DNA from 3 places in the Desulforhopalus glucosivorans genome. Region 2 is predicted to be linked to each of the others. Evidence: riboswitches for the same ligand, from Rfam matches in the RefSeq annotation. Region 2 holds a riboswitch; each other region holds the start of a gene.
The links. Region 2 has a riboswitch for cobalamin ahead of cobI (precorrin-2 C(20)-methyltransferase). Riboswitches for the same ligand answer to the same signal wherever they lie in the genome.
Positions count from the first base shown of each region.

Region 1: linked by a shared signal. The riboswitch ahead of trpD (anthranilate phosphoribosyltransferase) and the one ahead of cobI (precorrin-2 C(20)-methyltransferase) in region 2 are both predicted to bind cobalamin.
Region 3: linked by a shared signal. The riboswitch ahead of ACX6CI_RS21600 (sodium:solute symporter family protein) and the one ahead of cobI (precorrin-2 C(20)-methyltransferase) in region 2 are both predicted to bind cobalamin.

Region 1 covers NZ_AP044854.1:724,546-735,617, reverse strand. The annotation lists gene cobT (nicotinate-nucleotide--dimethylbenzimidazole phosphoribosyltransferase) at 1-1,906, opposite strand, end outside; gene ACX6CI_RS03180 (hypothetical protein) at 1,912-2,133, opposite strand; gene trpD (anthranilate phosphoribosyltransferase) at 2,126-3,226, opposite strand; cobalamin riboswitch at 3,430-3,649, opposite strand; gene ACX6CI_RS03170 (transporter substrate-binding domain-containing diguanylate cyclase) at 3,808-6,039, shown strand; gene ACX6CI_RS03165 (methyl-accepting chemotaxis protein) at 6,180-8,342, opposite strand; gene ACX6CI_RS03160 (phosphopantetheine-binding protein) at 9,000-9,236, opposite strand; gene ACX6CI_RS03155 (ABC transporter permease) at 9,303-10,589, opposite strand; gene ACX6CI_RS03150 (ABC transporter ATP-binding protein) at 10,627-11,072, opposite strand, start outside.
Region 2 covers NZ_AP044854.1:2,337,073-2,348,144, forward strand. The annotation lists gene lon (endopeptidase La) at 1-1,399, opposite strand, end outside; gene ACX6CI_RS10045 (LbetaH domain-containing protein) at 1,689-2,489, shown strand; cobalamin riboswitch at 2,635-2,820, shown strand; gene cobI (precorrin-2 C(20)-methyltransferase) at 3,020-3,742, shown strand; gene ACX6CI_RS10055 (hypothetical protein) at 4,015-4,983, shown strand; gene ACX6CI_RS10060 (FecCD family ABC transporter permease) at 4,999-6,039, shown strand; gene ACX6CI_RS10065 (ABC transporter ATP-binding protein) at 6,032-6,829, shown strand; gene ACX6CI_RS10070 (ABC transporter substrate-binding protein) at 6,829-7,803, shown strand; gene ACX6CI_RS10075 (cobyrinate a,c-diamide synthase) at 7,803-9,143, shown strand; gene ACX6CI_RS10080 (precorrin-8X methylmutase) at 9,148-9,777, shown strand; gene ACX6CI_RS10085 (cobalt-precorrin-5B (C(1))-methyltransferase) at 9,778-10,854, shown strand; gene cbiE (precorrin-6y C5,15-methyltransferase (decarboxylating) subunit CbiE) at 10,847-11,072, shown strand, end outside.
Region 3 covers NZ_AP044854.1:5,035,903-5,046,974, forward strand. The annotation lists gene ACX6CI_RS21570 (hybrid sensor histidine kinase/response regulator) at 1-1,307, opposite strand, end outside; gene ACX6CI_RS21575 (TSUP family transporter) at 1,621-2,406, opposite strand; gene ACX6CI_RS21580 (sensor domain-containing diguanylate cyclase) at 2,632-3,534, shown strand; gene ACX6CI_RS21585 (bacteriohemerythrin) at 3,553-3,954, shown strand; gene ACX6CI_RS21590 (hypothetical protein) at 3,975-4,562, opposite strand; gene ACX6CI_RS21595 (hypothetical protein) at 4,653-4,847, opposite strand; cobalamin riboswitch at 5,068-5,274, shown strand; gene ACX6CI_RS21600 (sodium:solute symporter family protein) at 5,399-7,291, shown strand; gene ACX6CI_RS21605 (transporter substrate-binding domain-containing protein) at 7,549-11,072, shown strand, end outside.

The DNA.
Region 1 (11,072 bases), 1.6 Mb from region 2:
CAAGATAGTCTTTTACTTCAGGACAGATAAGATAGGCAAGCAACCCCGCAGCCGTTGAGATAATACCATCGAGCACCACACAGCAACCTTCTGAAGCCGCGGCTAAAACTGCCCCGCAGATTCCACCTAACTCATAACCACCAACAGTCCTTAATAGTTCAAGACCATCACTACCATCAGGTTTATGGAGCATAAGGGCCTTTTCAAGGACCTCCTGTTTTCGTTGGAGTCCCCTGTCATCAACACCGGTGCCACGACCAACTATATCTTCAACCGCAATACCTGTAACGGCACAAACTATAGCTGTGGCACTGCTGGTATTTCCAATACCCATTTCCCCAAGGCCAACAATCTTACATGGTTGTTGTTTTTGTTTCTCATAAAAACATTCAGCACCACGTACGATAGCTGAAATGGCTTGATCCAGACTCATTGCATCTGTTATGGCAAAATTCTCAGTCCCATGGGCCACTTTTTTCTGCATGAGAAGCGGATGATCATCAAAAATAGTGTTCACCCCCATATCCACCACAGCAAGATCAATATCATACTGCGCGCAGAACACATTAATAGCAGCCCCGCCTTTTAGAAAATTTTCCACCATCTGAACAGTAACCTTGGCTGGAAAGGCAGAAACACCCTCTTCAACCACACCATGATCACCGGCAAAAACAAACATCCTTTTACAACCAACTTCCGGCTGAAGAGTTTCCTGTATGGTGCTGATCTTAACAGCCAGTGTCTCAAGACGACCAAGTGCCCCTAGGGGTTTGGTCTTTAAATCCACCTTTTTTTGGGCTTGGTCGGCAAAGCTCTTTTGAGTGGCTGTAATATGTGCAGTTAACTCAGCAATTGGCGCTGGTAGAGCAGCCTCAGCTTTTTCTACCTTAAAATTGTCTGGACGACTCATCTCTTGCTTAACGTCTACATCACAACCATCGTCCATCATGACGACGCATTTCAATCTCTCACCGTTTAAGATAGAGGGCAACAAGTCCTGCACTTGACCCGGTTTTACTATTCGCTCAATTAAAAGAGAGACATCTTCATGGTACTTCTTACAAAAGGTAAGCCCCTTTTCCATATCAGACCGCTTAGGCCCGTAACTGCCCGTGACCACAAGCTCCTTATAGTGAATCAGATTGAGAAGGTTTGTATCAATCTCCTCATTTTTACTGAGACCGCTAAAAAAGGCCAGACGTCCACCCTTACACAGTTTTGTAATGCAAAGACTAAAGGCAATATGACTTGCACAACAGTTTATGGCCAGATCAAAATCAGCAGCAGTAGAGTCCTTACATAATTCAATGGAGTTTTTCTTCGCAAGATCTGCAAGCAGGCTAATCTTCTCCTCACTCTGCTCAATAACGGTCACACCACAGCCCTTATCTCGCAGCATAAGGGCGGCAATAATCCCCACGACCCCACCGCCATAGATTATTGCTCGTTCTCCACCCGCCGGCTTGACCATGTCAAGAGCATTAATGACACAACCGGCAGGTTCTGCAAAGGTGACAAGTTCAGGCTGGAGATTTTCCGGAACAGGAATAAGACTCTTTTCAGGAACCACAACATGACTTGCAAAACCACCATCGGAGTGAAAACCGATAATCTTCATTTCTTCACAAAGATTTTCTCTGCCACTCAAACAATAGCTGCACGTCCCACAGGACTGTCCCGGCCAAACCGTATATATTTTGCCATCACGTTCATCGATACCAGCAATCTCATGGCCCAGGACACGGGGGAGTAATAAATCCCTATGCCCCTGCTGCCACATCTTCGCATCTGTCCTGCATATGGCACAGGAGAGCACCTTTAATCGTACCTGTCCAGCGCCAACGGCAGGAAGAGAAGAAGATTCTTCAACAGTTAAAATGCCTGTTTTTTCCAGTATCAATTGCATTGTTTTCACGCTAAGAAAGGTTCTTCAGTAATAACAAGCTTCATAAGCTGTAAACCTTGGGTTTCCAGACGTATCTTGCTGCAGCGTACTTTTACTTCCTCAATACTCTCTAAAGGAAAAACAGAAGCCTTATTCATGGAGCAGTACTCAAAACCTGTCTCCAAAAAACGAATATACTTCTCACCCTCTTTAACGATGAGCAGTTCGGTTGCTAACACCTCAGCCATTACCAAGAGCCTCCAGTTTTGCGCGTCCCTTATCAGCGTCACGGTTCTGCACAGAGACCCACCCTTCAAGACTCTTCATTGCCTGACCAGACAAGAGTAACTCCCGCGCTTTTTCTACGCCGTCCTGTATAGTTGCCACTTCATTTTTAACATAAAAGATCAGACCGCTATTGAGGATAACAGCATCGTTTTTAGCTTCAGTCCCTCTTCCTGCAAGAAGTTCAAACATATGCTTTGCAGCTCTATCCCGGTTCCGTTCTGAAGAGATTAAATCCGCACTATGCAGACCTAAGCCAACATCTTCAGGCATAAAGGATAGTGGCTCTATTATGCCATCTTTCAACTGAACCCCAACGGTTTCACCGCAAACTGAGCCCTCATCCATACCCTTATCACTGCCGTTGATTGAACCGTAGACAACAAGGGCATCACTGTAACCGATGGCCTGCATAACCTCTGCTACCGGTTGTAATAGAGATGGTGAATAGACACCTCTCACGGCTACTTTTGGAAGACCCGGATGGGCAAGAGAGGCTGCAATATTGAGTGGGGAGCCAAAGCATATCTGGGAAAGTATCCTACCAAGAGCCATGGGATGTACAGTGGGGCTCATGCCATTAAAAAGACCTATACCCGCCTCAACCACACTTTTTTTAACAAGATCCACACCGCACTCAACATCAACTCCGAGTAGTTCTGCCATATCAACAGTTCCACAGGATGAAGTAATGGCTCTTGCCCCGTGACGGGCAACTTTTACACCACCTGCAGCAGCCACAAGAGAGGCCGCAGTGCTGATATTGAAGGTCTTAAAGGTATCCATGCCGGTACCGCAATTATCAACAACTGCCAAATCACCAAAATCGACCTTTTCAGTATCCAGCTCATATACAGCCTTCCAACCGCCGGCAACTTCCTGGGCAGTTTCACCTTTTGCAGTAAGTGCTGCTAAAAAAGCTCCCTGCTGCATCTCGGTAACTTCATTACCAAGCACCATGGTAAAGGCATCATAGGCGCTCTTTTCCGAGAGATCCTCACCTCGAATCAGCTGTCCAATACAAGCTCCAAGTTTTTGATTTTTTTCCATATCCATAATAGTACCTCAATAGTATTTTGTCGTTGCGTCATGACAAAACTCAAAACAAATAGATCAGGATACGGGAAAAAGAAACTTCATGAGGTAGATCTCCGTATCCGCGACGGCATAATCCACTGGGCTGAATCTACAAAAAACAGCACAACGATTATTCACAGACACAGAGTATCTCCAGTGGGTATACTCTGATGACAGCAGTGAAATTGCTATCATAACAGGCAGGCTTTCTGACTTACGGATTATCCTGCTTGTAACCGCCTTCCCGGACTTTCCAGTGACGACCCGGGCAAAAATCCCGGGATGAAGAAGCCAACAGCTCTTCAGTTACAGCAGCCTCCGTATACAGCAAGGACTGGCTTGTGACGGACTCACACCGTCTTTCCTTTTAACGTTGTATGCACCTGATAAAATTCTTATACCATCTTATTCCAGAAATTCAACGGCTTTATAGGGTGATGGTATTAAAGTAACTATTTCTACTGATTTGACAAAATACTATATTATAAAGGATTCCCTGTGCTAGAATAGACACAATATGTCTAGAGATCAGAAAACAAAACAGATAATACAAGGAATGTATGTTCAAAAATAAATTCATCCTTGCAACAGTCTTATTTCATCTATTTTTCACGAGTCTTCCTGCCACCTTTGCTGCCGAGACAGAGCCCGACAAGACCGCAACCTCAATCGCCACTCCCCTTCCATCGATTGCTCAAATAGCCCTCACTGAGCAAGAGAAACTCTGGATTAAGGAACATCCTACAATCACAGTTTCCAACGAGTTTGACTGGCCTCCATTTGATTTTGCTCTTTCTGGCAAGCCCTATGGCTTCGGCATAGATTTAATGAATCTACTCTCAGAAACTTCAGGGATTCAATTTGAGTACATTAACGGCTATACCTGGGACCAACTGGTGAACAAATACCAAAGGGGAGAAATTGATCTTCTACACTGTTTATCAATTACTCCTGAAAGAGAGAAGACCTCACATTTTTCTCCCCCTTTTTATCATAGTAAAAACGTTCTGATATTGCGAAATGACAGCCCACTTACTCATAACCTAAACGATCTTGAGGGAAAGATTATTGCGCTACCTAGGGGCTGGTCATCCATTGAATTTTTCAAGAAATACTATCCAGGCATCCATATTGTTGAAGTTGCCAGCTCCAGGCAAGCCCTCGAATATGTTGATCAGGGAAAGGTCTATGCTACAGTCGAACAAAAGGAAATAGCTCAATACTTCATGAGTAAATTTGGATTTTATGATTTAAAACTATCCGAGTGGATTGAAGATGTTGAACTGCAAAAAACATCATCCATGCACTTTGCGGTTTTAAAAACTAATCCCATTCTGTTTCAAATCCTTGCAAAAGCGCACAATAGTATCCCGCCCCAAACCCTGGAATCATTAAAACTGAAATGGTTCAGCCGGGATGGCAGAGCAGTTGGTAAAGCGGATGTAGGGCTTACTCCTGATGAAAAGATTTTTCTGAGTGAACATTATTCAATCAACTATTGCATCACCCCTGAAGCCATGCCTTTTGCCGACATAAAAAACAGTCAGGTTTCGGGCATGGCAACTGATATGTTTGATTTATTTTCAGAAAAGCTGAACATATCATTTAATCTTGTTCCCACCACCACCTGGCAAGAATCCCAGGAAAAATTTAAGAAAGGGGAATGTGACATAATTCCCATGATTACAATGAACGAGCAACTTGATAGACAAACCAATGTTACAAGTCCAATACTCAAGTTTCAGACAGCTATTATAACCAGGGAGGAAGAAGGTTTTATCGCGGGACTCCAGCATTTTGTTGGCAAAAAACTTGCAGTAGTACAATATGATCTCAATGAGAACAATATCTCATCGCTCTACCCGCATATTTCAGTGTTACCTTACGACAATGCCCAGGAATGTCTGTTACACGTTTCAAACAAAACCAGTGACGGAGCACTCCTCGCACTGCCTGTTGCAGCTCATTATATCCGTCACCTGGGCCTTACCAACCTGAAGATTGCTGGATATTCTGGTTCTGAGGGCACAATACGAATACGGAGCCAAAAAGACAGGCCCTACCTCAACTCAATAATGAGTAAACTTATCCGTTCAATCCCCCAAGACGATATTGACTCCGTGTATCAAAAATGGATGTCTATCCGCTTTGACACAAAATTTGACTACACTGCCCTTTGGAAGTTTTTCTCTATATTTTCAATCATTGTTCTACTTATTCTCCTCTGGAACAGACAACTCTTTCACCTTAATAAGAAGATTGCTGAAGCAAACAAGAAACTACAAGAACAGAGCAAGGAGTTACAAAGGATCTCAATTACAGATGTACTGACCGGGCTATACAACCGACGATACTCCGATATCAAACTAGAGGAAGAAATCCGCAGAGCAACCAGATACAAGGGTAATTTGTCACTCATAATAGGTGATCTTGATTTCTTTAAAGAGGTTAATGACACCTGGGGACATCAGATCGGTGATACTGTACTACAAGCATTTGCAACAATACTTACTGAAAAAACGAGAGACTCAGATGTCGTCAGTCGTTGGGGTGGAGAAGAGTTTCTTATTATATGCCCGGAAACTGATATCCAGGGAGCGCTGGCAGAGGCAGAAAATTTAAGGCAGGCATTTTCTAAAATATCATTTAAAGATGTGGGAAAACGAACAGCCAGTTTTGGGGTTGCATGCTATTTCCCTGGAGAGAGCAAAAGCAGTTTTATTCAACGGGCAGATGAGGCCCTTTACAGGGCAAAAAACAATGGCAGAAACAGGGTCGAATCAGCGAAATAAAACTCCTGGGAGTCGAAAGAATACTATCAACACTAAATGCAAAGAGTTTACTTCGCTGCCCTCTTCTCTTCGTTGCTACATGACACTGCGCCCCTTGCTGGACAAGCAAGGGGCATTATTCCATAAAGAATCGTCGCCTTTTATAGATTAAACTTTTCAATCAAGACTTTTAAGCTCTGGGAAAGGGCGCGCAACTCCTCCGCATTTTTTTGCACTTCGCCAGTATCAGAAGAAATAATACTCACGGCCTGGTGAACTTCAGAAATATCTTCAGAAATCTGTTGAGAAACAGAAGAACTCTGGGCAACATTCTCTGAGACCTCACCTATCCCCTCTCCTGCCTGGACAATATTAGTTGTAAGTTCTGTCATTGTTTCACTCTGCTCATCGAGAGAAACAGCAATGGTAGAGACAATGGAGTCAATTTCCGTAATGATTGAAGAAATCTTCTTAATTCCTGTGACCGTGACATCAGTGGATGACTGAATACTCTCGATTCGTTGTTTAATTTCACCGGTCGCCTCTGCAGTCTGCTTGGCCAGGTCTTTAATTTCATTGGCCACAACAGCAAACCCCTTTCCTGCCTCCCCTGCTCTTGCAGCCTCAATGGTGGCATTGAGGGCAAGAAGATTTGTCTGACCGGAAATATCTGTAATTGTCTCTGTTACCTTACCAATATCCTGTGCGGCACTTCCAAGAGCATCAACTTTCTCGGTTATATCTGATGCCTGCATGACTGCATCTCCAGTAATGCCCTTGGCATTCATAGTCGCCTGCTGAATTTCACCAACAGTGGCACTGATCTCCTCTGTTGCCGTGGTCATCACATTGACATTGGCCGTCGCCTCTTCTGTGGCAGCTGCAACTGATGTCATATTCGAACTCATCTCCTCTGACGCAGCTGCGACCCCCTCTGCCCTTAATGCTGACTCGGTTGATCCTGTATCAATTTTTGCAGATATTCGTGTCAAACTTTCAGAAGAAGAATTGAGGTTAACACTGTTCGTGTTAATATCCTTGACCAGGGTTCGGACGTTGCCGATAAATGAGTGCATATATGCACTTAATTCAGAGAACTCATCCGTTACAGCCGTTCGGAATACGGCCTTACACTCAGAGCAGGATTTAAACTCCCCGGATAAGATTTTTGGACATTGAATATTGGTTGCAGCAGAGCCGGCTTCTTCCCAACAGAGACCTTTTTTCCCATACATCGAACAATCTTTTTTCCCACAACCCAACATTTCAGAACAGTTAACCTCGGAAATGTTGCTCAGATCAACTTCCTGAGATAAGTCTCCAGTACTTGCCTGCTCCAAAATTGTGGTAAATTCCTTGATGGGTTTGTCGATGAGTTTAACAAAGAGAAAATAGACAAATGTCTGGATAAGGATGAGCGCGACTAAACCGGCAATTATAGAGTTAAAAGCCGTTTTTCTGGCTGCAGATAAAATACCCTCAATATCTTTTGGAATAGCTATGAGACCTACACTTTCACCGGAATAATCTTGAAGAGAGACATAGGCTGTCATGAATTCCCTTCCATCAATAACACTTCGTACCGTTACTATCTCATCGGCTCCCATAACATCTTTAAAAAGGGGATAATTCTCTTTCTTGAGCTTAAGATCATGGGTTTTTGCCTGATACTTAAACCCCTGTTCATCGGGAATAATCAGTGATAAATCAAAACCCAGGGATGCCTTTATGCCGTTAAAAAACTTATCGTTAAGCGGGGCGCCAAATTCAACAGATCCTGCATGCTTTTCACCCAGATATTTTACAGGAACAACAGCTCGAACAGACAATCCTGCATTGCCAACTTCAAGCCCCACTGCTGGCATAATATTAGTATTCACTGCAAGGACTGTTTTTCTAAAGGAGGAGAGATCATCACCAAATTTTGCAGGTTTCTGTAGTCTAAGAAAGGACGTTGCCGGTGGTAGATGAAAATGAAATACATTGAGATCAATGATCTCTTTTAACCCTGTAAACAACGGAGCTGTAATACTGAGTAGATCTTCCCTGGATTGAAACTGTAAATTGTCCTGAACACTCGGCATTTCTGACACTGTTCTTGCGATAAGTTGCAATTGCTCTGCTTTACCTTCAGTCACTTCATGGCGCACCTGACCCAGAATAACTGTTACTTCTTCTTTAAATCCATTCACTGCATTATCAACCGATTTCTTATACGAGAAAAAAACCGGAACAGCTATCATGACTGTAATTAAAACACCAAGAATCAGAAGTAGCTTCGTTTTGACCTTTTTCGGCAATATTTTTTGAAACAGTGACGACATCTCTATCTCCTTAATAGAAAAACCTGTTATGAAATTAGGACTCTGAGAAATGCTATCACATAACTTGAGGGGATAAAAATAATTATGGTTTTTTTTTGAACATATGGCCAAATGAGGTGTTTTGTTAGAAATTAATTTGACTTTACAATTCGAATCACCACACAATACCTATCCCATAAAAAGAGCCTTCTTCCTAACATTTTTTTATTTTAAAAAGTAATTAACCCTATATAAAACATGCTATTAAATGGATAAGGACAATTAATAGGAACCAAACACAGGCGGGTAATGCAATAAACTGTGCGACAAGGTAGGAGTATCTTTTTAATTATTCAACTTAAGTGATTATTTAAATAGAATTTTAAACAGATCTGAAGCAACAATGAACTGGCTTGGAATCCGAAAACATTCAGCACCCGCTCCATCTCTCAAACCGAAAGAGGGAAAAGTGGCGTTATCACAGCGGTACAGGGAGGGGCTTCGAATGAAGATACCGTGAATATGTGACCTCAAATATAATGACAGTTTATCATACACTCAAAAACGAGGTGGATATCAAGTACATTACATCAAGAACAAAGCGGCCGGGAACATCTCGCCCGGATTTTTTAATGGATCAATGAAAAATCCGGGAATTAACAAACCTGGGGCCACAACCTACTGGTTTTTCTCTACAATATAGTCAGAAAGGGTTTTAAGGGACTGTAAAACTTCCCTGCTTGTGTTTTCAGAATCCATTCGTACACCATATTCCTGCTGTACTGTAACCGCAATTTCAAGGGCATCCAGAGAATCCAGCCCCAGAGTCGACGTCGGCCCCAAGAGTGGTTCGGTGCTCACAAATGCATCCATCTCCACATCATCTAAGTTGCATGTTTTACAAATTAATTCCAACAGCTCTCGTTCTATAGGTTCCATAAAAAATAGTATATGTTCAGCTTGATTGTAATTACTGTGCAACTATCTTCGAGCTCGGACTAATATCCAGGCAAGAAAAGTTGTCAGTAGGAAAAACAGAATTAGCCTGCCAAGATCACCCCAAATAGCAGTAATAGAGGCCCCCCGCACCAGAATATCAAGAAAGGCGGTAAGTCCCCAATTAAGAGGCGATACTACTGCCACTTGTTGCATTACCTGTGGCATTGCATAAACCGGAACCATCACTCCTCCAAGGGCCGCGGCAGTAACAACAGCCGTATATCCAAGGGTGGAGGCCTGCTCATACGTGCTACATACCATGCCGAGCAAAACACCAAAGCCACAGGATGCAAGACTTACCAGCAGAACGATAAGAAACACAGCACCAGGGTTCAGTGCAATACTGAAGGCTGGTAGCCCAATATGCGGAAACAAAAATGTACCGATAAGAGCAACAAGCAGGAATTGACACAAGCAGACACAGGCAAAGGCCACCACCTTACCTAAGAATAAAACAAGAGGTGAAATCGGCAGAGAAGCCAGACGAACCCAGATACCGGACTTTCGTTCCTGCAATATCACCCCAGCGAGAGGAATAGCTGTAAAAAACATGCCAAAAAGTGCCCATGCAGGAACATTTTGCTGGACCGGATTATATGCAGGTACATCTGTATCAGCAAGACCTTCACGATTGGCATCCAGTTTAAACAGAGGTTGAACGATTATCTCCGAGATCCCTGGGGCCGATAACGAATCTTGTGGAATACCCAGTTGGTCCATGATTATACTCAGTTCCTTTTCTAAGATACCGATCTTAGACTCCATACCAATAGCTTCCAGAGCCATCTGCAACTGAGCACTGAGCCCGGAACGGAGGCCCGGCATAATCCCCGGATCAAAAAAGACATCGATAGAAAGACGAGCCGTTGACTCCTCTTTTAATTCCTGACTACTCTTTTGAAAAAGCTGGAGAGTAGTCTTATCCATGTTAACAGAGGAGCCTTTGGGGATGACAAGACCAACCTGATACTTCCCACCCGCGATTGCGGTCTCTACATCAGCTGGTTGTTTTAATTGACTATCCCAGGCAACTATCTCAATATATTCTTTTTCGAGCCTTTGGCTGAGTGATTGGCCAATGGTCCCTCCGTCCAGGTCAAGAAGCAGAAGTTGGGTATTCTTTTGCCCGGTGAGCTCCATAACATTTTCCTGGACAAGAGTAATCACAACAACCAGGAGAGCTGGCATGAGAAAAAGCACAAGCAGGCCTGCTCGATCACGCTTAAGTAATGTAAGTTCTTTGCCTGCTGCTGTTATTATCTTAAACATATTAATTCTTTACATCATAATAATTCGAAAAAACTCATTAGGTATCGCGAAGCTGCTTTCCTGTCAGGCGTAAAAAAAGTTCTTCCAAATTACGACATCCGCTTTTTTCAAGGAGGGCCTCTGGTGTACCCTGCTCGATAATTTTACCAGCATCGATAATGCCTATGCGACTACAGAGTTCCTGAGCATCTTCCATATAGTGTGTCGTAAAGAGAATTGTCGTTCCCTTCAGGTTCAGTTCCTTTAGCTGTTTATGAATGAGGTGCCTGGATTGTGTATCAATCCCAACAGTCGGTTCATCGAGAAAAAGGATCCTGGGAAGATGTATAAGACCTGTTGCGAGGTTGAGGCGGCGTTTCATTCCTCCGGAAAACGTCAATACCTTGCGTGTTGCCTGCTCAGTCAGTTGCGCAAATTCAAGACATTCATCCACCCTATTCCGTAACGTATTCCCGGCCAGGCCGTATAACCGTCCAAAGAAAA
Region 2 (11,072 bases):
AATTCTGCTCAGGATCCAGCACCTCAAGAAGTGCAGAAGAAGGATCGCCACGGTAATCTGAGCCAACCTTATCAATCTCATCCATCATGAAGATCGGATTATTTGTACCAACGGTTTTTAACCCTTGGACAATACGTCCAGGCATAGCACCAATATAGGTACGTCTGTGCCCGCGAATCTCAGCTTCATCACGCATACCACCTAAAGAGATTCTATAAAACTGCCTTCCCATTGCACGGGCCACAGATTTACCAAGGGAGGTTTTACCAACACCTGGAGGCCCTACAAAACAGAGGATCGGTCCTTTAGTGGAATCATTGAGTTTACGAACTGCAAGATACTCAAGGATACGCTCTTTAATTTTATCCAGGCCATAGTGATCCTCGTCGAGAATCTCTTTTGCATGGACAAGATCTAAAAGATCTTTGGAGCTTTTCTTCCAGGGAACATCAAGTATCCAATCAATATATGTTCGTATGATTGTGGCCTCAGAAGAATCGGGATGCATCATTTCCATCCTGCTCAACTGCTTATTCGCTTCCTTGCGAATCTTCTTGGGCATTTTGGTCTTCTTGATTTTCTTCTCAAGCTCGTCAATCTCCTGACCGCGCTCATCGGTATCACCAAGCTCTTTTTGCAGAGCATGGAGTTGTTCGCGGAGGAAATATTCACGCTGAGACTTACTCATCTCTTCTTTAGCGTCATTCTGAATTTTCGCCTGAACAGTGGAAACCTCAAGCTCTTTAGTCAAAAGTTCACTAACAAGCTTTAACCTTTTAACCGGATCAGTCTCTTCAAGAATCTTTTGCGATTCAGAAATTTTCAATCTAAGATTTGACCCCACAAGATCAGCAAGACGGCCAGGCTCTTCGATGTTATTGATAATCATCATAAGATCAGCAGAGAGAATCCCTCTAAGAGACATGATTTTCTCGGTCTGCTCACGAACGGTGCGCATGGTGGCCTCAACCTCCACACTCACATCTTTTACCTCAACATCTTCAATGACTTCAACTGCGACCTGATAGCTTGGCTCTTTCTGTTCAAAGCTTTTAATGCGCGCCTTTGACATGGCCTGTACCAGCACCTTCAAACGTCCATCGGGCAGTTTCAGAGTCCTCATAACCATGCAAACCATACCAACATCATACAGATCTTCCTCTGCGGGATTATCCTTGGTAGCATCTTTCTGGGTCACAAGCATCAATAACTTGTTATTTTCAAGGGCCTCATTGACAGCCTCCACAGATCCTGGACGGCCAACAAACAGAGGGATAATCATATAGTTGAATACGACCACATCCCGTACCGCCATCATGGGCAGAACTTCAGGTATTTCCATTTCTTCATTATTTGAAAAATCGTCCATACCTATACTTAAAGAATCATTAAATTCCACTCAATCCTCCATCAAAACCCTAAAAAGTATTCACCTCATAGAAGGCGAATAGCACATATATCAATCAACACAATTTCGTATATTTATCATCGTTCCAGACAGATAGACACTCTCGCAGTAACTGTCCGTAAAATTCACGGAAATACTAAACATGCAAGCAACTTAAGTCAAGCCACCAATATCGACCATCTCGTCATATCAATAATTTCGCTTGAACTCTCTGTCTAATTCTTTCATAGTAACTTACGTTATTGCAATACTTATTATTCTACAATCTATGAGGAACCTTATGATTTCAGTACAATCGTTTTTTAATCTAAGTGATTTTCCGAACGCTGACCTCTTTGATGCTACAAGTCCTGTCTGGCAACCACTTAACGATCTCAAAACATATATGGATGGCTACAACTATCCCAAATATGAGCAAGTATATTTTACAACAGGAATGCCCCTTAAAGAACATGTAATCATTCATGAGGGCAAGATGCTCTGTTTTAATGATTTTGAAATCGAATTTGGGGATACAACCAAGAAAGGCTTGCAGGTGAAACGTGGCGGAATGATCCTCGAGGGCGCTTCTGTCATCATGGCGGGTTCTGTCATCACCGGCCAGCAGATTGCCATAGGCAAGGGCGTACTCATTGAAACCGGTGCGATGGTTAAATCTCCTGCCATTATCGGTGACTACTCAGAGGTGAGACAAGGAGCTTACTTACGTGGCTACTGCCTGACCGGAAAACATTGCGTTCTTGGTCACACCACTGAAGTAAAACACTCCATTTTTCTCAACAATGCAAAAGCTGGGCATTTTGCCTATGTAGGCGATTCAATCCTGGGCGGAAACGCCAATCTGGGCGCTGGAACCAAGTTTGCCAACTTGAAATTTATTGGCGGCAACATCCATATCCTGCTCGACAACGAGATGGTCAACACAGAAAGAAAAAAATTAGGCGCAATATTAGCCGATGGTTGTCAAACCGGCTGCAACTCTGTCACTAGTCCCGGAACACTTATGGGAAAAAACGCAGTACTTTTACCCAATATTACGGCTAAGGCAGGTCTCCATGAAGCAAGGGCTATTATCAGATAGTATATACCTGTTGCAAATTAGGTTTTTCGTTCAAGATCAAGCCACCCACGACACATGATTACAACACTTGAAGTGCCGGCAGCAACATAAGGGTGGGGGGAATAAGTTAGATAATTATATTGACTTATTGGTTTCACCTTTGTTAAGTCTCTATTACGTTTTAGGTGCTATTATTTTAGCCTATGAGGGAATTCCGTGAAAATCGGAAACGGGCCCGCCGCTGTAACTGGGGACAGAATCCACCTTAATGAACCACTGGGAATATTCCTGGGAAGGTGTGGATGAAGGATGATCCAGAAGTCAGAAGACCTGCTTGAAACGCTGATGTAGGTAATCCCGTGGACAAGGATAGCCGCACCCGAGACGAGGAAACAGGGAATCCCCGGATCATTAATTTGATCCGGGGATTTTTTTATTCCACCACCTGGTGTTGCTCAGCAATCTTTTACATGTTGGATTTTGGGTGAAGAATATAAGCCGAAGTACGTTATTCGTCACTATATTGAATTCTATGAGAAGGTGGACAGATAATGCAAGGAACGTTTTATGTAGTAGGTGTTGGCCCGGGTGACCCACAGCTAATGACTCTAAAAGCCGTGAATGTGCTTCAAAAATGTGATACCTGGTTTGTTCCCTCCGCCTTTGAAAACGGTGGCAGTATGGCCCTTAAAATTGTTGAGGGCACTGTACAGTCAGCCGAAAAAAAGATACTCAGTCATCATTTTCCCATGAAGCAGGTGAAAAGATGTGCTGAACCGGACGCTGAGGTTAAAGCAGCATGGAATGAAGCTGCTAAAACTATCATAGAGATTCTCGATAGTGGAAAGGATGTTGTCTTTCCCACCTTGGGAGATCCTGCAATCTACTCCACTGGATTTTATGTCTGTGAAACACTTCAGGAGTATGGTACCCCGTTCAAGTTAGAGATTATTCCCGGAGTATCAGCCATTGGAGCAACATCTGCGGCTTCTGGGATGCCTCTCTGTCTCGGAGATGAGCGCCTTGTTGTGATTCCCGCGACTTTTGAAGACGAAAAGATAAAAGAAATCTTAACAAATAGTGACAGTGCTGTTTTCATGAAGGTTTTCAAGGTGATGGATAAACTTGTGCCACTGCTTGAAGAACTGGACCTGATCGATAAGGCAGTGCTGGTTGAGCGATGCAGCCTTGAAGATCAAAGGGTGTGGACAGACGTTAGAGAAACTGTCGGTAAGGAGCTCCACTATTTTTCCACAATGGTTGTACGGAAGTAATTAACTCTTCTATACTATTCTCCAGACTGTAGCAGTACAGCCGGGAGTTATCATACTGAGCCACTTGCAAAACTCACTTTTGCCCAGTCTCGATGTTATGCTCATTTTTTGTACTTAGAGGTAAGCGTAGACTCCAGGTAAGCGTAGACTCCAGGTAAGCGTAGACTCCGATATCAAGTGCATGCCTGGGAAATAAACACATGCCTTGCTATTGAAAAAAGCTGTCATTTTTACAAAAGGCTTCATTGTTTTTTAATTTTTCTTTTGAGAGTATGGAACAAGAACTCCTTTCAGCGCTATGGCCACAGGTCATTCTTCCCATTGGCCGAATCACCTGCTTCATCATTTTAGGGTTATTCATTGCAAGCTTTATAGAAAGCCTCAATTGGACCCACAAGCTCGCCACACTGGCACGGCCGCTTATCAGGCGCGGACACCTCTCCACATTAACAGGTGCAAGTTTTTCCGTAGCCTTTTTCTCTGGTGTTTCAGCCAACACACTTCTTGCTGAGGCATATGACAAGGGACAAATATCACAAAAAGAGCTGGTCCTTGCAAATCTTTTTAACTCTCTTCCACGTTTTTTTCTCCATCTGCCAACGGTATTTTTTCTTACTGCACCACTCATAAAATACGGAGCCATCATATATGTTGGCCTCACCTTTAGTGGAGCAATATTACAGACCATACTGGTAGTTACCTTAGGGGCCGTTTTACTGCCGAAAAATACTGAACCGCTCCCTGATCCACCGGCAGGCAAAAAGAAAACAACCATCCCCGAAGCCTTTTCAAAAAGTGTAAAGAGGATAAAAAAACGAATAGTTAAGATTCTTAAGTTTCTTATCCCTGTCTATCTGGTTTTCTTTTGTCTTAACTGGTATGGCATCTTTGAGACCCTAGAACACTATTTTGCAGAGAGCAGCATCCTGATAAGCTGGTTAAATCCCAAGGCTGTGGGTATCGTTTTGCTACACGTTACAACCGAATTTTCGGCAGGTCTTGCAGCAGCCAGTGCACTACTGGCCGAAAACAGCCTCACCTACAACGAGGTTGTCATGGCGCTTCTGGTCGGTAATATTCTTTCCACACCAATACGGGCAATACGACACCAACTCCCATACTATACCGGGATATATACACCACGCCTTGCTGTTCAACTTGTAGCAGTAAGTCAGTTGACAAGAGCCTTTTGTCTTATATTTGTTTCTGTAATTTATTTTAGTCTGAGTGCAATATTATAGGCCTTTTGGAAAACTATGCGCACAAACCCTTATAAAAAGAACCTGCTATTGAGTTGCTGCCTGATAGCCTTGCTCCTTTGCACAGTTATCATTTCAACCAGCATGGGCTATATGCAGATCCAATGGCAGGACATTCTACGGGTTATAGGAACCCATCTTTTTAGTGCGCCTGAATTGAGCATCAATGTTGAACCTTCTGTTCCCTATGTTGTAATGGACGTACGCTTGCCCCGCATACTCACAGCAGCTCTAGTGGGAGCAGGCCTTGCTCTAAGTGGAGTTATCTATCAGGGAATCCTACTGAATCCCCTTGCAGACCCGTATACCCTTGGTATCAGTAGTGGGGCCGCATTTGGGGCCTCTCTTGCACTACTGGCAAACCTTACTCTCTGGAGCCAGTTTTCAACACCACTTTTTGCCTTTGCAGGTGCCATTGCAACACTCTTTGTTGTTATGCGCCTTTCCACTTTCAATGGCCTTATCTCTGCCCAGACTCTTATACTCTCCGGGGTCATTGTCGGTGCAATTCTGTCCGCCGGAATAAGTTTTATGAAGTACCTCGCCGATGAACAGGTTGCCATTATCATTTTCTGGCTGATGGGAAGCTTTGGTTCATCCACCTGGAGTGGAGTTCTACTTCTTTTAGGAACAGTAAGTTTTGGACTCTGTATCACCCTCTACTTTAGCAGAGACCTTAACATTATGTCCCTTGGTAAAAGGTCTTCAGATTCCCTTGGGGTTGAAACGGCTAAAATTCGCAAGATTCTTCTTATCAGTGCATCCTTTGTAACAGCAATATGTGTGGCTCTTACCGGAATAATCGGTTTCATAGGCCTAATAGTTCCCCACCTCATGCGATACATTGTGGGGCCGGATAACCGAAAACTCATCCCGGCCTCCGCCCTTGCTGGAGCTATTCTACTTCTCATTGCCGATACTATTACAAGAGCCGTCCTACCAATGGAAGTACCAATTGGAGTCTTGACAGCACTCATAGGCGGGCCATTTTTCTGTATAATATTTAGACAGAAACAAAAGGGGCGGGCCTATGAGTAATACAATCGTTCTTGCCTCTGAAAACGTCGACTTTTCCTATGGTAAAACAGCTACGATAAAAGACATTACTGTTAAACTGGAGGCAGGTAAGTTTTATGGCATAATTGGACCAAACGGCTGTGGAAAAACAACCTTTTTAGATCTTCTGACAGGTAATAAAAAGCCATCATCAGGTACTGTGCGCCTCTTTGATACACCACTCACCAGGTACAGTAAACGCGATCTTGCCCGGCAATTGGCCCTTGTACCCCAGGAATATGACACAGGCTTTGGTTTTACAGTGGAAGAAGTTGTGTTGATGGGAAGACATCCGCATATTCCACGATTTGCATCTCCTTCAAATACGGACTGGGAAAAAGTCGATCAGGCCATGGATGCAATTGGTATTTCAGATCTGCGTGACAGATACACCTCCACACTTTCCGGAGGTCAGAAACAGCGAACAGTAGTGGCAAGGGCTCTTGCTCAGGACACTCCCCTACTGCTCTTTGACGAGGCTACTTCAAGTCTTGATATTAAATACACCCTGCAGATCTTCAATCTCGTAAAAAAACTAGTGGAACAGCAGAACAGAACCGTCATTGCTGTCATGCATAATCTTAACCTCGCAGCTGCCTACTGTGATGAGTTGCTCATTATGAACAACGGCACCATTGCCAGGACTGGTGCCACCGCCAGCACTCTCACAACAGAAATCATTGAAGAGGTTTTCGGGGTGGAGAGCACCATCGTATGGGATGAATACAACCAGTCACAACAGGTAAATTTTCACTATCAACAGGAGATATAATGACTGGTTCATTCTTCATTAATAGTGCCAAGGGGTGTAGATCGAAATCATCTTCTATTTTTTTGGTATGTGCTCTGACACTATTTATTACAGCTGTAAATAATTCCTGTGCTGGAGAAATTTATGACAGTCACGGGAGAAAAATTATAGTGAGCAAACCGTTCACAAGAATTATATCCCTCTACTCAGCCCATACAGAAAATCTCTGTTCCATGGGAGCGATGGATCAACTGGTCGGCATATCACGTAGTGATGATTACCCTAAAGAAATACTGGACAAGCCAAAGTTTTCCTACCGCGAGGACCCTGAGAAATTTATCGGACAAAACCCTGATCTCGTTCTTATCCGCCCCATGGTGGAACGATCATATCCTGAGTTTGTAAAAAAATTACGCTCTGCTGGAATTGAGGTTATTTCACTCCAGCCAACCAGTACAGAGGAGATGCTTACGTACTGGAAAAACCTTGGGATTTTAAGTGGTCACGAGCAGGAAGCCCACGCCATGGTGGAGCAGTTTGAAAAAGAGATTGAAAAAAATCGACAGATTGTTGCAGGTATTCCCATGGAAGATCGGCCCACGGTCTATTTTGAAGCTATTCATAAGAAAATGAAAACCTTTGCTGAAACAAGCATTGGTATCTTTATTCTTGAATCGGCGGGTGGTATCAACATTGCGAGTGATGCAGACAGGGTCAGAAATACCAACATTGCCTACTTTGGTAAGGAAAAGTTACTCAGTCGAGGCAATGAAATTGATATCTTCATTAGCCAGCACGGACGTATGAACCCAGTCAGCATTGAAACAATTGCGAATGAACCCGGATTTAAAGCCATACGTGCCGTACGTGAAAATAAGATCTACCTTGTTGAAGAACAGCTGGTATCAAGACCCACGCTACGAATCTTAGAAGGCATCAGCAGGCTTCATACTCTGTTTTTTGAGCCCCTTGATCCTGTATCGGAGATACAATAATGACAAACAAGATCCCTGCCTGTGTTATTTCAGGAACATCCAGTGGCTCCGGCAAAACAACTGTTACACTAGGACTCATGGCGGCCTTTAAGCAAATGGGGCTGCGGGTTCAACCGTTTAAATGTGGTCCTGATTTTATTGATCCCGGCCTCCATGAACTGGTCACAGGTGTAAAATCAAGAAACCTTGACCTCTGGATGAGTGGGGAAGAGCATACAAGAAAATGTTTCTCTACCAATATCCAAGATGCTGATATAGCGGTTATTGAAGGCGTCATGGGGATGTTTGACGGGGGAATATCGTCTAGTGGCGAACTCTCACGAACCCTTGGTATTGCCAATATCCTCGTTTTAGATGTGCGTTCAATGGCAGACAGTGCTGCAGCCATCGTTAAAGGTTTTGAGACCTACAAAGAAGGCGCTGACATCAAGGGCGTAATACTCAATAATGTTGCAAGTGAGAGGCATCTACAACTTGTAACCGATGCCATCAAAAAAAACTGTAAGGCCGAGATACTCGGATATTTACCTAGAAACCTTGAATTTTCTATTCCCTCAAGACACCTTGGCCTGCTCACAGGGGATGAAGCACCAATATCTTACAAAAACATTGCAGTTCTGGCCCAGACAATACAACACCACATTGACCTCGACAGACTCATGGAACTCTGTTCCACCTTTGCCCCCATTCAGAACAAAACAAAGACCGCAGTTGAACCCAAAGAACCCTGTAGAATTGCAGTCGCCCGGGACAAGGCATTCTGTTTTTACTATGAAGACAACTTTGACATCTTCAAAGAACATGGGGCCGAGTTGGTCTTCTTCAGCCCTCTGACTGACAAGAAACTACCTGAAAATATTAATGGTATTTATCTTGGTGGTGGTTATCCTGAGCTCTATGCAATGGAGCTGAGTGAAAACAGTTCCATGCTTGAAAACGTAAGGACCTGGATTGAAAATGATGGGGCTGTTTACGCAGAATGTGGCGGCTTTATGTATCTCACAAAGGGTATAGTCGATCACGATGGAAACCAGCATTCACTGGTTGGTGCATTTCCGGTTCTATCTGCCATGCAGAGCAAAAGAGCAAGTCTTGGGTACAGGGAGGTCATAACGCAAGCCCCCTCCTGCTTTGGACCAAAAAACACAACATTGCGTGGCCACGAATTCCATTATTCTAACATTGAAGAAATGGACAGTTCTATCCCGCGCATATATCAGGTAAACAACGGCGCCCAGGAAGGATACAACTATCGCCGTGTCCTTGGGGGTTATATGCACCTGCATTTCGGTTACTCACCACAGGTGACAACCGCTTTTATCAACTATTGTAGAGAGTAAGAATATGGCTGTAAAATTACAACAAATTGCACCTGCAGATATAGAAGCTGAAAGTTTTAGAATTATTGAACGTGAGATCGGGGACCACTCTTTTGATCCCATCACCTTTAAAATTGTCCAACGCGTCATCCATGCAACCGGAGATTTCGGGTTTGCCGAAAATATGCGTTTTGCACCGGGTGCTGTTGCGGCTGGTATTGAGGCCATAAGAAGTGGGAAGAACATCCTTACTGATGTGAACATGGTCGCAGCCGGCGTCAGTAAAGCGATGCTGAAAAAATTTGGTGGCGAAGTTATCTGCAAGGTTGCAGACCCCAATGTAGCAGAGGCTGCCAAAAATGCGGTTACCACAAGATCTGAAATGGCGATTTCACAATACCTTGATGACTCCATTGGAATTGTTGCCATGGGTAACGCCCCTACAGCACTTGTTCAGGCCATCCGTACAACGGCTGAAATGCAAGGGAAGCGCCCTCTTCTAGTTGGTGTTCCCGTTGGCTTTGTTAATGCTGCTGAGTCAAAGGATCTTCTTGTGGAGCAGAATGACTGCTACATAACAAGCCTTGGTCGTAAAGGTGGCAGCCCCGTGGCTGCAGCTATCGTCAATGCAATGATCAGATTGGCTGCGGAGTAAATGGCAAAACGACTAAGAAGTGGCTTCACCACAGGTGCTTGTAGTGCAGCTGCAGCAAAGGCTGCAACTATTGCTGCTGTTACCGGTGAACCACCCGCAAGTGTTGAAATCACTTTTCCGGATTCTTCTCAAAAATCTTTTGCTGTACACTCGTGTGTCACTGAGGGTGATACGACCACTGCGTCTATTATAAAAGACGCAGGAGACGACCCTGATGTCACTAATAAGGCCGAGATCTGTGCGACAATTACGCTTCAACACCCCATAAATCCCGATGGGCCCTATGTTGTCTGTAACAATATTCAACTATATAGAGGAAAAGGGGTTGGCGTGGTTACCAAACCAGGGCTTGCTATCTCTGTTGGTGAACCAGCTATAAATCCAGTTCCAAGACAGATGATATTTGGGGCAATACAAGAAGTTACCCGAGAGGCGCTCACAGTTACGATTTCGGTGAAAAATGGTGAACTCCTGGCGGAAAAAACCTTGAACCACCGACTGGGAATTATTGGTGGGCTGTCCATTCTTGGAACAACGGGTATAGTCCGTCCTGTTTCTGCCGACGCCTGGACTGCTACGATCTCAGCATGTATGGATGTGGCAAGAGAAGCTGGCATTAATGATGTTGTACTTTCCACAGGCAGAACATCTGAAAAAGGTGCCCAGCAGCTACTCGATCTCCCCGAAGAGGCCTACGCCATGATGGGAGATTATTTACACTTTTCACTTAATGAAGCAAAAATCAAAGGTTTTAGCACAGTCCACTATTCCGGGATGTGGGCAAAGGTCATGAAGGCTGCACTTAAAATCCCGCAAACCCATGTGAGAAATGGAGCACTGGAAGTGGCCCAAGGGGCTGACCTACTCATTTCCCTTGGGGCCAAGCCTCCACTAATAGAACTGCTGCATAAATCAAACACTGCCCGGGAGATGCTCACTCATATTGAAGCGACGGGACAGACTGAGCTCATCACCAAGGTGTGCCACAAAGCAAAAGAGTATGCAGAAGAAATTGCCGGGACAACGGTGCATATTTATCTGATTGATCATAAGACTGAGGTAATTGCCCATGTTTAAGCTCTTTGTCATCGGTGTCTCAGATGAATTACTAACAGCAACCAACAAACAGTTACTGACTCAATGTTCCTACCTGTTTGCAACCGAGCGCCTGCAAGGTCTAGCTGCAGAACTTAATATAGCAATTCACAACATCAGCCCGGTCTCAAAAGCCATTGAAGAGATCAAAGAAAAGCTTAATTACGGGAACGTGGCAGTACTTGCTAGCGGAGATCCTC
Region 3 (11,072 bases), 2.7 Mb from region 2:
CCTCCTTCCGGCATCGCATCTCTTGCATTGATGGCGAGATTAATCACAATTTGTTCAAATTGAGCTTGGTCGAGCTTAACATCCCATGTCGATTTTTTTTGAGTGAGTTCAATATCTATATGTTCTCCAAGCAGGCGTGCGAGCATATTGTGAATGGCTGTGAGCTGATCAGCAAGACACATTATTTTTGGTTTGATTATTTGGCGTCGGCTGAAGGCGAGGAGTTGTTGTGTTAATCGCGCAGCCCGTAACCCTGATTCCTTAATCATTTCAATATGGGCCAGGCAAGAGTGATCTTTTTCCATTCTCAGGAGGCATAGATCAGAGTAGCCATTGATAACACTCAAAATATTGTTGAAATCGTGGGCGATACCACCGGCCAACCTGCCCACCGCTTCCATCTTTTGTGATTGTTGAAGTTGTACTTCCAGCTGTTTATTCTGGGTTGTATCTCGGATTTTTGAGACCACTCCAACCACGTCTTTGCCGTCTTCTGAAAAGATCGGGAAGTATTTGGCCTCGATGAACCTTTTTCCCCATTTCGGAAACTCTCGCCATGTTTGATAGGAGATTGTTTTACCCTGCAATGCCTGGTTAATCTTCTCCTCTACCAGCTCTTTATACAGTTTGATGTCAATCAGTTCTTCAATGTTTTTTCCTAATATTTCCTCACGCTTAACACCATAGGCATGGTAATGGGCCTCGTTTACAGCTTTGTAGATGTGGTTTGTGTCAACGATGGCCACCAAATCATCAATGGTGGCGGTGATGGTCTCATAGTGTTTAAGACTTTCCTCAGCCTGGGTACGGCTGCTAATATCTTCAAACGTGCCGAGGATACCTATGACTTTTCCTGCGTCATCATGGAGAGGGATCTTGTTGGTGTTGATCCACGTTTGATTGTCCATTGAGTCACGCTGTGACTCAATGATATTATATTCGGCCAAACCAGTATCCATAATTTTTTGGTCATAGCGACGAAATGATTCAGCTTCCGCTGTTTTCCAAGGGAGATCGAAGTCGGTCAGGCTAACGATGTCTTTACTGCATTTCAGGCCTGCTCTATTGGCAAAGGTTATATTACAGCCTAAGTATCGAAAATTCAGATCCTTCCAGAAAATAGCCTGGGGGATGCTGTCGATAACTAATTGTAGTGTAGGTGTATTTTTGGTATCTGGAGGGGTTGGAATGGGAGAGTTTACTTCATCGCCTACAGGATTTTGCAGTTGTTCTTTTAATCTGTTGTTCTCTGCAGTCAGAGTAGCAATACGTTCTTCCAGTTCTATTTGGGATGTGTTGTTTGTCATTATGTCAGGAAGAATTTCAGGTGTGAAATCATCTCTTCTACTTGGTGTGAAAACCTCGGTTCCATCCTACTTGATAAGGAACGTTTTGAGCCCTTTGCAATGTCTAAGTCTTTCAACATCGTGTTAAAGCCTATTATATATGGCACCTATCGGTCAAGCTAAAAGCAAGCCTTGTCTGAGGGTTGTCTGGTATTTTAGTAGACTGCGTTTATTGAAGAAACGACGAGTTTGATAGAAATTATCAAAAGAGGAGGGGTTCTAGACTAACCTGTGTAACCAAGATGAGAAGTGTTGAATTCTGTTTCTTGTGAGGCTAATGATAGATGAGCATCACAAGTGCTCGGACAATTCCTGTCAAAGAAAGGATGAGTAGCAGGACGAGGGCTATTTTTTTGAAAAAATCTGGGCTTGCCACATTGAATACCCTTTGGCCAATTGCAACACCAAACACCAGAACTGGTAAGGAGACTACTGCGAAGATAAGGGCGTCCCCTCCTATCATGCCGTGACTGCCAGCAAATATCAGGGCGTAAATATCCGTTGCAAAAAAGGTGGCAATCAGGGTGGCTCGGGTTGACGCCACCTGTGCATCTGTTGACAGCAAAAAGGTTACAATAGGCAAGCCTCCAAGTGCGGCTGTTCCATTGCAGATTCCTGAAATAAGGCCAAGCCCACTATGTACAGTAAGAGTCCTGGGATCATTGTAGTTAAGGCCTTTTAAGATAAGTAAGGCAAATACCAGCACTGTGCTCGATATAACAAGCCGCATGGTATCAGGATTGGTGTAAGCGAGAAGTGACATACCAACGGGAGTACCTACCAGAATGCCAATACCTAGTGCTCCGATAAGACCCCAGTTAATGTTTTTCCAGGCTCGTGGCAGCAAGTGGGCGCTTGCAATAATTTCAAGGAGCAGGGCTAGCACGACTGTTTGGCTGGGGATAATAATGAAACTAAGCCCGGTGACAAGAATAGCTGAAAACCCAAACCCGGTAAGGCCCCGTATAAGGGATGCAATAAAAAGAAGGGTGACTGCGAAGAACAGCTCTCCTCTGGAGAATTCACTAAACAGCTGTGTGGCTGCGCTGGGGTCAAACAATGTATTTCCTTACTAAAAATGAAGTGTTTAGGTAATACTGAACTCTTCTATAGTTTTTCCCCACAATTTTCAAGTCCAATACCTCTAAGTGCTGTGAACAGATGACCTCATCTGAAAGTCTGGAGGCCTTGACTTCTTGCCCCCTGATAGTGATACAATAAAATCAGAGCAAAACGGCTCAAGTGATACGGCCCAACAATCAAGTGAAAAACTGCGGATGTTTCTATGACTGATCTTGACCCAAAACTGCAAAGATTTCTCAACCATCTCCATGATGGGCTCTATTGTGTTGATACAAACATGGTCGTCACCTATTGGAATAAGGCGGCAGAGCATGTTTCCGGATTTATTGCAGAGGAGGTTGTTGGCAGGTCCTGTTCCGATAATATTCTCACCCACGTAGATGAGAATGGTAGGAGTCTCTGTCATTCTCTTTGTCCTCTCGGAGCAACTATTAAAGACGATGTTCCCCGTGAAGCCACGATATATATGCATCACAAGGATGGTCACAGGATCCCGGTTTCTGTCCGTGTTAATTCTCTGAAAAATGATGAGGGTGAAATCATAGGTGGAGTTGAACTCTTTACCGATATTTCAAATAATGAGGCAAATGCCCTTAGACTTAAGGAACTCGAACAACTTGCTCTTCTTGATAATTTAACTCAACTTGCCAATCGTCATTATCTAGATCGTGAAATGATAGGCCGGATGGAGGAGTTTGAGCGTTATAATGTATCTTTTGGTGTGCTACTTATGGATATTGATCATTTCAAAAGTGTTAATGACAACTACGGCCATGATGTGGGGGATGACGTGTTGAAGTGTGTTGCCAATACGCTGGTTGCTACATCGCGACCATTTGATCTGTATGGCAGGTGGGGAGGCGAGGAGTTTTTGGCTATTATACGAAATGTGAACAACACAGAGCTTGAAATTGTAGCCGACAGAGTACGTGCAATGGTGGAGAATTCCTATGTTATGCTTAATGGTAAAAAGCTCTCTGTTACAATTTCAATAGGTGCAACCTCAATACGACCAAAAGATGATGTCAAAAAAATACTGAAAAGGGCTGATACATTATTGTATAAAAGTAAGGCAAACGGCAGAAACCGGGTTACTATCCTATAGTTGGAATGGAGGCTGAGAATGGCAGTGATAAAGTGGCGTGATTCCTATAGTACAGGGATTGAGGTAGTGGATGATGAACATAAGAAACTGGTTGATCTCATTGAAGCCATGTACACAAGTATTCGAGATAAGGAACCAAAAGAGACGGTGGAAAGGGTGCTCACAGAGATAGTGGAGTACACGCAAACCCATTTCAACAATGAAGAAGCATTGATGGAGGAGAAGGAGTATCCGGACTTGGAGACCCATAAGGCTGAGCATCAAAACCTTATTGAGGAGGTCGGTGAATATAAAGACAGGTTACTCAATGATTTTCCAGATGGCAGGCAGGAGCTGTATCGCTTTTTAAGAGAGTGGCTCATTAACCATATAATGGAGTCCGATAAGGCCTTTGGTGCCTATGTCAGTGAACAAGTGTAGGTAAGATTAATGGTGTAGGATTAATCCAGTAAATAATCAAGGGCCTGGTCATCGGGCAGGCCTTCCTGACTTGATTGGAGGAGATTGTTTTCGTCTCCAAAAAACCAGAGTCGCTGGGAACTTGTCTCTCCAGGTATTGAAGAAGTGTGGTCTTTGTAGCTTGGATTGAGCCCTTGTTGTTTTGCGAGTGTCATAATCCTTGATTTAGCGATTTTTGCAGATCGTAGCTCATCTGTGAGTAGAGGTTTGGGGGAAAGGTGTTCTTGTACCATTGCCAGCAAAAAGAAATTTTTCTGAACGGCGACGACCTTTTCATTCATACTAAAAAAGAATTCCATAACGTCTTCTTTGAGTATGTCTTCTTTTACTGCCTCGTTAAAGTGAGTGTCCTTGTAAACACGCATCCACTCCTGAGCGCAACGGCTGCACTTTTCAAATTCCCGCTTCATCATCTCTTTGGATTCTTGCGGCATTTGAGAACTGACACCTTCAGCATATTCGGCCAGCTCATTCTTCATGGCATTGAGCTCTGCCATGTCTTTTTCAACGATATCGGCTGCCATCTTCTTAAGGTAATCGTATATTTCTGTTGTCGCTTCGTTGTTCATTTTGGCTTCCTGATATTTGAGTTGCTTAGTTTTCTTGGCAAAAGTAGATGTCTGTGTTGAAATATATTAAGGAATGCAAAAGCGAGGGCTTTAATCTTCCTCCTGAAATGAGATTTCCATATCTATCATTTCCTTAGCCCTTTCCATTGCCCTTTGTGCCTTTTCTCCACCCATCTTAACATGTTGAGATTTACCACTCGGATCTGTGATATCAAAACTAAATTTGGCGCACAAATTGTTACTGGCTGTAATTGAAATAGTCCAACCTTTATACCTTTCTGTCATTTTTGAGTCCATAATGGTGAGCCTCATAAATCTGTTGATTGTCTCGAACGGGTATTTACCTCATCCTGTCATGCACTAAAAGCAGTGTGATAGATGTTGGAAGGTATTCTACCCTAACAGGTAGAACTTGACAGTATTCTGCTTATACAATACATGATAGGAATGTCGAATTAAATAGTATATTCGGCACACAATTCAGGTAATGTTTGTTGGTGATCCTTTTGTAGGATCCATGCCTGTTGCGCCATAGGGTGCAACAGGGTGCAGGGAACCCGGTGTGACTCCGGGACGGACCCGCCGCTGTATGTGAGGACGAACCCCGTAAAATGTCACTGTACTGTCTGATTTCTCTTCGAAACAGTATGGGAAGGCACGGGAAGTAGGGTGAATCATAAGTCAGAATATCTGCCAGACAAGCAATCAATTTCTCGGAGACATGGTATCCCCCCGGGCTGACACGTGTTGGTTCGGTTTAATCTGGACCACGCATCGATGTGCAATGTGGAAACAGCCGACAATCTGGTTGGAGCTGACATTGCAAAGGAGGGTGTATGGACGGGTATCTGATCTTTGTTTTACTTCTCGCTGGCTATATCATGCTGCTTATTGGTACCGGCTACTATTTCAACAAACGGCAGACTTCAATTCGGGAGTTTATGTTGGCGGGGAGAAGGGCCGGTGCTTTTTCGGTGGGGTTTTCAGCCGCTGCATCCTGGCTGACAGCAGGTGCACTTCTTGCGGTTATCGGTTTCTTTATGTTGCTTGGTATGGGCTCTGTGTGGGGTTTTGTGGCTCCCAATATCCTTGCTCTGCTTCTCCTTGCATTGTTTGTCGGTAAAATTCGCTCCATCCCGGCCATGACCCAGCCGGAATTGCTGGAGATCCGCTACGGATCCTTTCTGCGAACGCCGGTTGCCCTTATTATTATTGTTGTCATGATTCTCTTTGCCGTGGCAGATATTAAAGGTTTCGCTCTTGTTCTGGAGGTTTTTTATGGAATCAGTAGTCTTCATGCGGCTCTGATTGTTGGACTTTCAGTGGCGGTCTATGTTTCCTTAGGTGGTTTGTCGGCAGTACTTGCAACCGATGTTATTCAGTTTCTTTGTCTCTCCTCTTTTGTCCTAATTATGGCAGTACTTGTAATCTCGGGAGCGGGAGATGTCTCCGGGATGGATCTGGGCCAGATGGCTGCATCCCTTGATAGTGGCTGGTGGAATCCCTTATCCATTGGATTGCCCATGGTGTTAATCTTCTGTTGTGCAATTATTCCTGGCTGGGTTACAGAGCAGGACCCATGGCAAAAGGTCTGGGCGGCTCGTGACACAGGATCAGCAAGAGCTGGGCTTGTTCTTGGATCTATTCTGGTTGCAGTTGTTTTTGCAGGATGTGCACTTATCGCTCTTGGGCTGCAGTTTATCTATCCGGATATTGCAGCCATGGGCTTTCCCATGGGAATGGCAAAAGCGGAACCGGCACTTCTAAACTTCATAATGGATGGAGGATACTCTCATTTGATTGTAGCTCTATTTGCCATAGCACTAGCTACCGCCGCCATGTCATGTGCAGACACATTTGCAGCATCAGGTGCAACCTGTGTGGCACGGGACATTTATCAGCGGCGAATTAACCCTGCGGCATCGATGCAGCAGATGCTGGCTGTTAACAGGTTCAGCGTTCTTTTCATTATTGCTTGTGCTACCATCGGCTCTTTTTTTATACACTCCATAATCGATGCAATTCATATCGCGACCTTCATCGCAAGTGCCTCATACTTCTTTGTGTTGATGGGTGGTATTTTTTGGCAAAGGGGAACCGGAGCAGGAGCCACTGCTTCTATGTTTACAGGTTTTATTTTGCAATGTACCTTTGTTGTAGTCGACCTTATCAAGGCCCAAGCAGGGGGGCCTCCATACCTTGAATCATTGCATCCACTTTTGATGGGACATGGCGTGATAGTCGCAATGACAGCGAGTGGACTCGTCTATGTTGTTGTCTCTCTTGTCACAAAGCCGTCTGAGATATTCAGGTTAGCACCCTTTTTCAAAGGGAAAGCCAAAGAGCTCGCCCATATAAATGGCAGTAAAGCCGCTTCCGAACAAATGCCTGCTTCTGTAGATGTAGCCGAGATTATTAAAGGAAGTCAGGTCTATATATATATGGATGTCGATCTGCCCGAGGGTCTGACGTGGCTGGAGTTTGTGGAGCTTATGCGTACAAGCCATCCTCATTGGATCTCACTTTCAGGGCTTGATTCGATTCGTCGTTGTACAAGGCCAGAAATACTCTCCTGTGTTTCTGTTATTCCAGGGCAACAAGGAACAAGTGCCTGTCTTGAAATTGAAGGAACCCAGTCAGGTCTTGGAGAGTTGCGCGATGAGGTGACACGAGCCTATCTGGAGATTGTCGATACCTTGCCTGCAGTCGACCATCGAGCAACCGTCTGATATTTTTACCTTCATACGCTGTAATTGTGCCGGAATGTTTTCATGGAGCAGACCGGCACACATGTATTGATGTAATTCTGATTGGTAATATATGCTTATATTTGTTAGGTAAAGGTAGGGTGTACGTTTATGAATGAGCTAGTTTTCCTATGGGAATAATTCTTGACTCAATTCATTTTACCTACAGTTTCACCTGTTTCATCTCACTAATTCTTATTCTTGTTTTCATGAGATATTTAGGTTAGGCACGATCATACATGATATACCTACAGAGATTCTTATACCTGTCTGTCTTTCTCCCCCTTCTACTACTTCTTTCCGGTCAATTATCCTATGGAGAAACTGACCATCTTCTTACGGTTAAGGTTGGTGTCTACGAAAATCCTCCCAAGGTATATACCAATGCAAATGGAGATGTTGCAGGGATCTTTCCTGATATCCTGGAGGTGATCGCCGGTGAAGAGGGCTGGCATCTTGAATATGTTCACGGAACCTGGGAAGAAGGACTGAAAAGACTGTCTCTTGGCGAAATAGATGTGATGGTTGATATCGCTTTTTCGAAGAAAAGAGCGAAAAAGATGTTGTTTACGAAAGAAAATATCTTTCTCAACTGGGGCTGTATCTATACAAGAGAAGGGCTGGTTGTTGAGTCACTTATTGAGCTTAAAGGTAAAACAGTCGCAACAGTTAAGGGTGATATCCATAGCGTGGGAGAGAGTGGTATTCTACAGCTCAATGAGAGATTCGACCTTGGTTTGAAGTTTGTCTTTGTCGATAGTTACGCCGAAGCGTTAGCGCAAGTAGAAACAGGAGAGGCTGATGCTGGGGTAGTTAACAGGCTATTTGGTATTATTTCTGAAGACCTCTATGCGGTCCAAAAGTCTTCTGTGGTCTTTAACTCAGTACGGCTTAAATACGCATTCTCCCCCCAGGCTGCTGAGCGAAACCTGCCAGAAGCAGTGGACGATCATGTCCACCGCTTGAAACAAAACCCTGAGTCAGTATTTCATGAAATTATTAACTCATATCTTGCAGGCATTGAATATGATCTGGACGCTTATCAAGACATGAAGCCTCTGGATTTAACAAACGAAGAGCTGGAGTGGCTGAAAACAGGGCACAGCATCCGTGTTGGGGTTGATCCAGCATTTGCTCCTTACAGTTATAGGGATACAAGTGGGGCCTACCAGGGTCTTGTCATTGATATTCTCCAGCTTGTGACCCAGCACCTTGGTTTAAATATTGAGATTGCACAGGGGCTGTCGTGGCGTAAGATCATGGAAGGGGCGAGAAAAAACGAACTAGATCTCATACTGACAGCAGCTAAGCTCGATAGTCGGCTCGATTTTATGAACTTTTCTGATGTCTACCTTCCAACTCCCCTGGTCATTATGACGAGAGAAAATAACTTCACTATTGAAGGGCCGGAAGATATAGAAGGAAAACGGGTTGCACTGGTCAATGGTTACGCTGTGACTGAGCGGTTACTGAATAAATATCCAGGGCTCTCTCCGGTAATGGTGGAGAATCCACTGGCTGGACTTGCAGCCGTTTCTGCCGGCGAAGCTGACTGCTATGTCGGTGTTCTTGGTGTAGTTGATTATCTGCTGCGAAAAGGGGGTATTTCTAATCTGAAGGTCGCAGGCCGCTTTGACATGCTCTGTACAGGTCAGAGCGTTGCTGTGAGAAAGGATTGGCCCATTCTTTTGACAATATTAGATAAGGCCTTTAAGGCAATATCTGAAAAGAAAAAAAGTGAGATACATGATAAATGGATTTTTTCACTATCTCTTTTAGACGGCCCAGCTGCACTGCAGGAAGAAAATGCACTGACAAAAGAGGAAACAGAGTGGGTTTTGGAACATCGAGATATTACTCTGGGGGCTGATCCGGAATTTGCACCCTTTGAGTTTTTTGATCAAAGTGGTCGTTATCAGGGCATTGCTGCAGAGTATGTGCAGATCTTAAACAGACGCCTGGGGCTTAATATGGAGGTTGTTCCCGAGCTGAGCTGGAAGCAGGTCAATGAAAGGGCAAAACAAGGCGAGATTGATGTACTCCCCATAGTTGGTAAGACGAGGGAACGTCAGGAATATCTTAATTATACCAAACCGTATATGAGTTATCACCGGGTGGTAATCACTCGTTCTGATATGCCGTTTATCTCATCTGTTGAGGACATTAAAGATTTGAACATAGCTGTGCAGGAGCACTCTTCCCACCAGGGTTTTCTCAAAGAGATGACCTCACTTAATGCAACAGAATACCCGACTCTTTTAGAAGGTTTAAAGGCGGTTTCCGAAGGTAAAGAAGATGCCTATGTGGGAAATCTTACATCCGCCATGTACTGGATTCGTAAAGTGGGGCTGACCAACCTCAAGGTTGCAGGACCTGTGTCTTATAGTCAGGAACATCTCTATTTTTCCGTGCGAAAGGATTGGCCGGAGCTCGTGGGTATAATCGAAAAGGGGCTGGCCTCTATAAGCAGTTCAAAGGAGAAGGAAATTCGGGAGCGCTGGGTGGAGGTGGAGTATGAACCTGGTGTGGACCCCCATGTTGTTTTTGAGTATTTCCTGGAGGCTGCCTTTGTCATCCTCTTTATAATTATGCTTATTCTTGCATCCAACAAACGTTTGAAAAAAGAGATTCTTCGAAGGGAACGGGTTGAAAAGGATTTGACCTATAAGCTCCTCAGTGAACAACTGCTCTCTCGTATTGCTTCACGGGTTATCCATTTAAAAGAAGCAGAAATTTCAGCCGTTCTTGAGAATACACTAAGAGATATTGCTGAATTGATGAGAGCCGATTCGGCCTATCTGTTGAACGTTGCAGAAGATGGAAAAGAGGCAACTATCACATCAAGCCAGATGGTTAAAAGTGCTACTGAGGGTGATAGAATGTTTTCTTCTGTGGTTCCCATAGAGTCAAATCACTGGGTTGAATCGATAGATTCTGGAAAGGCAGTAATCTACGGAAATAGCATGTTGGGCGCAGCTCTTGATAGGTCGATGGGGACCAGCTCTCACCCCTTATGGGAAAGTCCGGTTGGAATGATCCTGCCTATCTTGAGAGGAGATTCTCTGTTTGCTCTTCTCTGGTTTACTTCTGCGGACGAGGAAGTCGACTGGCAAATAGACGATGCAATATTTCTTGAGACCATAGGGAATATAATCAGTAACAGCTTAGGCAAGGTTGATATCGATAGAGAGTTGCAAAAACACCAACAGCATCTGGAAGAGAAGATTGCAGAGCGGACAGATGAACTGGCAAAAGCCAATCTGAAGCTTATACAGGAAATTGCAGACAAGATTGAGGCAGAAGAGGAAAAAGATGAACTGCAGGGCCAGTTACTCCATACTCAAAAAATGGAATCCATAGGAACTTTGGCTGGTGGAATTGCACATGAATTTAACAATATTCTCACTGTTATCCTCGGGAATACTGAAGTTACGCGAGGCTTGTGTCCACCGGGTTCAGTGGCTCGCAATAATCTCGATCGTATTTTGTCAGCAGGAGGCCGGGCTAAAAACCTTGTTTCACAGATCCTTACATTTAGTCGTGAATCGAAGACTCGTCCTCAATTGATTGATCCAGTAGAAGCAGTTTTTGAATCGTTACAAATGCTGCGACCTACCTTGCCGTCAACAATTGAGATTCAGGAACAATATAAGGCAGAGGAAAAACAGATCTTCATCGACCCGGGTGAGGTGCACCAGATACTGATCAATTTATGTACAAATGCTTCCCATGCCATGGAGGAGAAGGGTGGGGTCTTGACAGT